2 regions of the Paenibacillus sp. NPDC093718 genome follow, and region 1 is predicted to be linked to the other one. Evidence: predicted binding sites of a transcription regulator. Region 1 holds the regulator's gene; the other holds the start of a gene.

Region 1 (4,215 bases):
GTGTATCGTCAGCTTAGGACGCTTAAACCGTCATCCAACTGTAAAACGAGTATAGATCCTTAATGGTTACCCAATGTTTCTCTGATGAGCTTAGCCCTGTACATGTCGCGTTCGGAAGGAGTCATGCCCTCTCCGTAGGTCTTCTGCAGAAAGCCCGGCTGCGTCTTCACATTCAGTTCATTCATGACCGGGATTTCCGGACCTTCCAGAAGGCCGAGATCCACACCAAGCCGAACATCGGACAACCGCTGGGCCGCTTCCTTCGAATCCATCACCGCTGCATAGGACAGTATGCCATAGGAGCGCATAACCCGATCCGTAATCCGGAGCTTGGATTCACCCAAGAGCCGGGCTCTGGCATTCTTCTCATGCTCGATGATCTGCAGGGCGACGCTGTGAAGATTCTCAATGATCTCCGACTCGGTTTGACCGAGCGTAATCTGATTCGAGATTTGAAACAAGTTACCTAACGCTTCGCTGCCTTCGCCGTAAATCCCTCTTACAGTCAAACCCACCTGTGATACAGCCGAGAGAATCCGATTAATCTGCTGTGTCATAACAAGAGCGGGCAGATGCATCATGACCGATGCGCGAAGGCCGGTTCCGACATTGGTCGGACAGCTGGTAAGATAACCTCGCTTGTCATCAAACGCATAATCGATCTCGGATTCAAAAACATCATCCAGCGCCGTCGCACGTGCCCATGCCTCACGAACCTGAAATCCGGGATATAAACACTGTATGCGCAGGTGATCCTCTTCATTGATCATAATGCTGACGGATTCATCTTCCGTAAGGATGACTGCACCGTTTCGGGATTCATTCGCCAGATTGGGACTGATCAGATGCTTCTCAACAAGAACCTTCTTATCCAGCTCATCAATCTCACTTAATTTAATTACATGTAAATCCCCGAAATCCTGCAAATCGTCCTTATTCTCCAGCACATTCGTCAGGCGCTCTAGCACTTCTCCTGACTGCTGATCCGTTGCCAGCAGCGGGAAAGGAAGATGCTGCAGATTGCGCGCCACCCTGACACGGGTGCTGATGACAATGTCGGAATCCTGACCGTTCCCGCGCATCCACTCGCTCAGCGCCGAATCGGTAAACCGGAGATTAGACATCACGCATTCCTCCTACTAAAGTGCAAAATCTTACAATCTTATCCCTGAGCCATATTCCGCTCCAGCTCACGGATTTGGTCCCGGATCTCGGCAGCCGATTCAAACTCCTCCTGCACGATCCGAATTTGAAGCTCCTTCTTAAGCTCATCGATTTGGCGTTTGATCTGAATCCGACCACCCGTACGCTTCGGCACTTTGCCGACATGGGATGTTCCCCCATGGACTCGCTTAAACAATGGATCCAATCGATCCGAGAAATATTTATAACACGAGCTGCAGCCGAACCGGCCAAGCTTGCTGAACTGGGAATACGTCATACCGCATTCTTCGCACTGCAGCGTCTGGGCCGTTTTTGCGCCGGGACTCTGGCCCTTGCCTGAAGGATCCAGATCCAGAAGACCTGACAGCAAACTGTGTATAGAAAAACCATTCGACGTGCCGGGGATCAATTCCCCTTTTTCGCGGGCACAGGTTTCACAAAAATGAAACTCCGTTTTCTCCCCGTTCACAATTTTGGTGAAATGAAGTGTCGCCGGCCGTTTACCGCATTCTTGGCATAACATAATCCGATGCCCCCTTACACAGACTCACTTACCTAATAAAGAAATAAGCATCGCCTTCATAATCCTTGCACGCAGCTCATCCCGATAAGGAAGCTTCACATTCAGACACTCCCTTGAAATGGCGGCCCGCATCAGGCTGGCCTCCCGCTTCGTTAAAAAACGGGACTCCTCCAGCTGGTAAATCAATCCTTCAGCCACCGTCTGGTCAATCATGCTGCCAATGGTATGATGAAGATGCTGCTGGAGTGCAGTATGCTGGGGAAGCTCGATACGCTGGATGCGTATGTACCCGCCCCCGCCGCGCTTGCTCTCGACAAGAAAGCCCTTCTCCAGCGTGAACCGTGTACTGATCACGTAGTTAATCTGGGAAGGAACGCAAGAAAATTGCTCCGCCAGATCGTTGCGTTGAATTTCAACGGTACCCTCCGGACTTTCCTGCAGTATGCTCTTCAGGTAATGTTCGATAATATCAGAGATATTACGCATTGGTCTGTTCATCCTCCACTGTTTGAAACGTTAAGACGGATAGTGATCTTACACGTCCGCACAGAGCCTTGCTTATACGTTAATTTTAACCATAATCAAAATCAGCGAACCCTCTCGTTGACTTTGACTTTCTTTGACTTTGATTTCATTATAGCACATTTTTTCATTTTGCCAAGAGGTACTTCTCAATTTCACGCTTTGCCTTTATTCTTATTGTACCCAGTTCCTTGATCGCTTATAGCCTCTTCTTCAAGAACAATTCATACAAAAGGCAACAAAAAAGAAGCAGCCTCCATACCGGTGAAAACCGGTTTCAAGACTACTTCTCCTTATCATAATCCTGTATCGTGTCAATCTTTAAGCGTCATAACTGATCAAGTAGTGCTGCAGCTCCGTATTGTAATAACCGATGCTGTATTCAATGATGCTGCCTGTCCCGTCATAAGAGGTTCTGAGCCGCTTCAGTAACGGCGAGCCTATACTTACTTCAAGCAAGGAGGCAATTTCTTCATTTGCCACGGTTGCCAGGAAACGGTCGCGGAAATTTTCCAGCGTGATTTGACTTTCCTCGATGCGGTCATAGAGAGACGGTAGTTCGGTGGAACCGAACTCTTCGCCCATATCCACTTGGGATGACACGTAGTGAGTGTAGTAAATAAAAGGACTCCCGTCCAGTAAATACAATCGTTCAATAAGCAGGCACCGCTCCCCAAATTTTAAGAACAATTCGCTATCCGGTTCATTATGCACCCATTCCGTCTTCAGGTGACGCTTCCGAATCTGGTGTCCTTCTTCGACCAGAATCTCGGTAAACAGCTTGCCTTTGGAAAGCTTGGAGAAGGAAGTGTTCCGGGTCACAATCGTTCCTACCCCGCTCCGCTTCTCTACATACCCTTCCTGATACAACTCCTGGATCGCATTGCGGACCGTCATTTTACTAACGTTAAATTCCTGCTCCAGCTGCGGCTCGGAAGGAATATGGGAGCCAAGTGGATATTCCCCATGCAGAATCCGATCTTTTATGATCTTCTTGATTTGCAAGTATAACGGACCGTTCTTCCGCGTGATCGACATGCTTCTCCTACCTTTCCACGTCAGACATATGATGACTCATTGCCTGAAGCACTTCGCGTTCGTTCGCCGTCGGCGTATCCCCTGTTACGGTATGGGCAAGCATCGCCGCAGCTGCGGCAAAATCAACCGTCCGATTCGGTTCATAACCCTCCGAGATCCCGTGGATCACCCCGCTGGCGTAAGCATCACCCGCGCCGATACGATCGTGAACGGAAAACGTCAACGTTTTGGAAAAATGAAACGCTCCATCCGTGTAGAGATAGCCTTGCAGGGAATGGGTGTTATCCCCGTTGATCTTGCGGTGGGTACCCGACGCAACCGTAATATTATACTTCGCTGCCACCTTCGGAATCAACTCCTGCAGCTGTTCGTTCCGATCCTCCCGGGTCGTCTCCATGCCAAGGATATAGATAGCATCCTTCTCATTCATAAAGACGATATCCGCAAGTGACAGCATTTCCTCATAGTGCGGCTTGGCAAACTCATAGCGGTCTGTCCCCCATAAAGAGGGGCGATAATTGCAATCGAACACAACGGTTCCCCCGTTAGCCTTAACTTCACGAGCCAGTGTCTTCATTTGACCTCGTACCGTGTCATTCATGGAAAGAGTTATACCGCAAAAATGGATCATGTCTATCTTTTGGGCAATCGCACCGAAATCGTACATGGCATCCTCTGCCGTGTTAAAGCTGCTGCCCAGCCGGTCCGTATAGGTCACGCGTCCGGGTCTGACACCAAAGCCATTCTCCAGAAAGTACATGCCAACATATTTGCCTCCGCGGCTAATGAGCGAAGTATCGATGCCAAGCTTGCGCAGGTAGGAAACCGCCGCTTCGCCAAGCGGGTTATCCGGCAGCGTGCTGACCAGATAACCGTTATGACCGAACCTTGCCACAGCCGAGGCGATGTTTACCCCCGTGCCGGAAAAAGAGTAATTCAGATGGCTCTCTTGAGCCAAGGAAGCATAT
Region 2 (4,215 bases), on a different contig from region 1:
GCCCATGGCATGACCTTCCGTAAAAGCTTCACGTTCTCCTTGAAGGATGGCAAGCAAATGAAGCTGGGCGATTTCATCAACATGCAGGGCAAGAACAAACAGAAGCTGAACAACCTTGTGCTGAACAAGCTGAAAAAAGAAGGGGGCTACCTCGGCGGATTTGAAGGCGTGCCAGCGGATGCTGATTTTTATGTGAAGGATAACGCTGTGGTGCTGTACTTCCAGCTTTATGAGTACACCGCATATGCTTATGGATTTCCGGAGTTTGAACTGAAGCTGAAAGAGTGGAAGTAAGAGTATACGGTAAGCGGTTTGTGTAAACTGCAATCATTTATTTTCATCCTATAGCTTGTCTAGAAACATGATGTTGTCCTGATGTAACACTGTACTGGAACCAGTTGCGAAAAATCCCCTGATTACGTGAGCGTGGAGCGTGTACTCCCGTTTCCTGCGGTCAGGGGATTTTTTGCGTTTATCGAGAGGCTTGCCTTCGAATACGGACGGATATGTGATCCTTAGGAATTGCTGTTTTAGGCATTCTCTGATTAACATAGTCCTCTCGATGATAACTTGTTTAGCTTGTACACCATGCGCACGATGCGTGGTCTGAGGCAAGCAAGCCGTACGGTAAAGGTCACAAGTCGCCCTAGGCGTTATCGATGTCACCCTGTTTGTGAAAGCAGTGAGGGTGGCGCATCATTAGGCCTTACGTACCCAATTACCCTTGCAAAGGAAGCCTGCACGGCCTTCCTCTATTCCCTCCTCACAAGTAAAGGCAGGCCTTTTAGGAGGGGGATGTCCTTTCCGTCTTTATGTTTTATAGAAAAAATCGTACCGAAGTGAGAGTATCCTTGGAGGAGCAACGCGTTCGCCTTTGAAATCGGGAAACCTCCCTATCCATTCATTCAAGTTTCCCGATTTCAACAGCGACCGGAGGGGATACTCTCACTATTTAGCACTCGAAGTTTTCATGAGTTTCCCCTTCAGAGGATAAGAAAGGGCAGGCACCGGATAACGGCGCCTGCCCTTTACTTCATTTCTTTTATAAGCCTTGCGGTGGTGTATTCTCTAATACTTGATCAATCAGACCGTATTCTTTGGCTTCGTCAGCCGTCATGAAGTAGTCACGATCGGTATCCTTCTCAATGCGCTCCAGCGGTTGGCCAGTGCGATCGGAGAGGATGCGGTTCAGCTTGTCGCGCATTTTGAGAATGCGGCGAGCACGGATCTCAATATCCGTGGCTTGACCTTGTGCGCCGCCGAGCGGCTGGTGAATCATAATCTCGCTGTTAGGCAGTCCGTAACGTTTGCCTTTAGCGCCTGCGTTGAGCAGGAATGCGCCCATGGAAGCAGCCATCCCGACACAGATCGTCGAAACGTCCGGCTTAATGAACTGCATCGTATCGAATATCGCCATACCTGCGGTAATGGAACCGCCAGGACTGTTGATGTAAAGATGAATATCCTTCTCAGGATCCTCAGCCGACAAGAACAGCATTTGGGCAATGATGGAATTGGCGACCACGTCATTTACGTCGGAGCCGAGGAAGATAATGCGGTCTTTCAGCAATCTGGAATAGATGTCGTACGCCCGCTCACCGCGGTTGCTTTGTTCAACGACCATAGGTATAAAACTCACGTGGAAAACCTCCTCTTAAGTACCTCATATAAATACTGTTACCGTATTACCCACATGATAAACAATTTAAATCAAAAAGTCAAAGATAGTCAAACTATTGGGTAAAAAAAAGAGCCGTCATGGGCGCTTTAGGGTAATCAGTATAGAGAATAAAAGTTATAATGGCGCGCCCGCGAGGAATCGAACCTCGATCTCAGGCTCCGGAGGCCTACGTCATATCCATTGGACCACGGGCGCATAAGAAAAATGTCTAACGACGTACATTCAAAGAAGACAGACCGCGTTTAGCGGTAGTTTTTCTTGCGATATCAGGAAGCTGGCTCCGAGAAGTTTATACTTTCTGATATCTAAAAAATTAGCAACGAAGTTGATTATACCGCATCTATTGAAAAAATACAATAGCAGACAAAACTTTGTTCCTATTATATAGACGAGCCAGTACTTGGCCATAATGTATAAGAATGCCCGGGGCAGAGAAATATACTTTCGGACACTTGCAACCGGCATAATTATTGGTTAGAATAAGGTGGGACTTAAAAAGTTTAACTGGGACATTTTACGACCAGGTAGAGGAGAGCCGAGACGAAGTTTGCAGGAGTGGAATGCATGCGTAACCTATTAGAAATACAAGAGCAGCTTCTGCCGGATCTGATGGACACTCTTAAACGAAGGTATACCATCCTTCATCAGATCAAGTTGTCCGGAATTGTTGGCCGAAGGACATTGGCTTCATCACTCTCGATGACCGAGCGTGTTCTCAGAGCAGAGACTGATCTTCTGAAAGCGCAGGGGCTGATCGAGATTGAAACGCTTGGCATGCGCATCAGCAGCTCAGGGATATGCTTGCTGGAGGAGCTGGAGCCGGTCATGAATGAGTTATTCGGACTGGTTGAACTGGAAGAGAAGATTCGTCAGGCTTACGGGCTTCGTAAAGTGGTCATTATTCCCGGTGACAGCGAGTCATCTCCGGAAGTCAAACGCGAGCTTGGCCGGGCCGGAGCAAGAACGCTGCTAAGCTTTGTCCAGGATGGAGATACGATTGCCGTAACTGGCGGCTCCACGCTCGCCGAAGTGGCCGAGCAGATGTCCTCTTTGCCAGGCGGCGAACCGCTGACAAGCACTTGGTTTGTGCCGGCGCGGGGCGGTCTTGGGGAGAGCATGGAGATTCAAGCGAACACCATTGCTTCCAAGATGGCAAAGCGCGTTGGGGCTGAGTACCGATTGCTTCACGTACCGGATCTGCTAAGCGAGGATGCCTATCAGTCTCTGGTGCAGGATCAGCATATCCAGGAGATCGTGGATGTGATCAGGCGCTGCCGCGTCATTATTCACGGCATCGGAGATGCCATGGAGATGGCAAGAAGGCGCAAACTGGATGAAAACTCTATTCAGAACTTGCAGGCAGATGGCGCGATTGCGGAATCCTTCGGCTACTACTTCAGTGAAGATGGTGAAGTTGTCCACAAAATGCTTACTCTCGGGCTGCGGCTTGAGGATATTATGCGGACAGAAACGATCATCGGCATTGCTGGGGGTCAAGGCAAGGGCAAGGCGATTCACGCGGTGCTGAAATTCGGACATGAGGATATTCTCGTTACCGATGAAGCCGCGGCACTGGAAGTCGAGAAGGAGATTGACGCCGGTATTTGAATCCACGGGCGTACACACCTGATTTTTCATTATTGTTGTCTTGATTGGCTTAACGGCCAATCTTGAATATATAAATTTTACAAATATGGAGGGAACTACTCATGGTTAAAGTAGGTATTAACGGTTTTGGACGTATTGGACGTAATGTGTTCCGCGCTGCGCTGAACAACAGCGAAGTTGAAATCGTGGCAATCAACGATTTGACGGACGTAAGCACGCTGGCACACCTTTTGAAATATGACACAACTCACGGAAGACTTAATGCAACAGTTGAAGCTAAAGAAGGCGCACTCGTTGTAAACGGCCGTGAAGTGAAAGTATTCGCTGAGCGTAACCCTGAAGCATTGCCTTGGGCTGAGCACGGCGTTGAAATCGTTGTAGAATCCACTGGTATTTTCACAGCGAAAGACAAAGCTTCCGCTCACTTGAAAGGCGGCGCTAAGAAAGTTATCATCTCCGCTCCAGCAACTGATGAAGATATCACCATCGTTATGGGCGTTAACGAAGACAAATACGATGCAGCTAACCATACTGTAATCTCCAACGCTTCTTGTACAACAAACTGCTTGGCTCCTTTCGCAAAAGTTCTTGACGAGAAATTCGGTATCGTTAAGGGTATGATGACTACGGTTCACTCCTACACGAATGACCAGCAAGTGCTCGATCTTCCGCACAAAGATCTGCGTCGTGCTCGTGCAGCTGCTGAAAACATCATTCCATCCACAACTGGTGCTGCTAAAGCGGTTAGCCTCGTTCTGCCACAATTGAAAGGCAAATTGAACGGTATGGCAATGCGTGTACCTACGAAGAACGTTTCTGTAACGGACCTCGTAGTTGAGCTGTCCCAAAACGTAACCCTTGAAGATGTAAACGGTGCTCTGAAAGCAGCTGCTGAAGGCCCGCTGAAAGGCATCTTGAACTACTCC

What was found. Region 1 encodes CtsR, which represses protease genes until heat stress. Its sites were predicted from a motif close to ATGGTCAATAAAGGTCAAACA; they were not measured.
Region 2: a site for CtsR is predicted at 1,715-1,735, ahead of clpP (ATP-dependent Clp endopeptidase proteolytic subunit ClpP). Genes of this name have one in related genera too.

Annotation. Positions count from the first base shown of each region.
Region 1 is NZ_JBNNUS010000017.1:7,708-11,922, reverse strand. Features, by position in the region: gene ACQKPA_RS30950 (protein arginine kinase) at 60-1,124, opposite strand; gene ACQKPA_RS30945 (UvrB/UvrC motif-containing protein) at 1,163-1,687, opposite strand; gene ACQKPA_RS30940 (CtsR family transcriptional regulator) at 1,712-2,173, opposite strand; gene ACQKPA_RS30935 (GntR family transcriptional regulator) at 2,531-3,247, opposite strand; gene ACQKPA_RS30930 (sugar kinase) at 3,255-4,215, opposite strand, start outside.
Region 2 is NZ_JBNNUS010000015.1:32,356-36,570, reverse strand. Features, by position in the region: gene ACQKPA_RS30110 (PdaC/SigV domain-containing protein) at 1-294, shown strand, start outside; gene clpP (ATP-dependent Clp endopeptidase proteolytic subunit ClpP) at 1,043-1,639, opposite strand; tRNA gene ACQKPA_RS30100 (tRNA-Arg) at 1,802-1,876, opposite strand; gene ACQKPA_RS30095 (sugar-binding transcriptional regulator) at 2,246-3,289, shown strand; gene gap (type I glyceraldehyde-3-phosphate dehydrogenase) at 3,391-4,215, shown strand, end outside.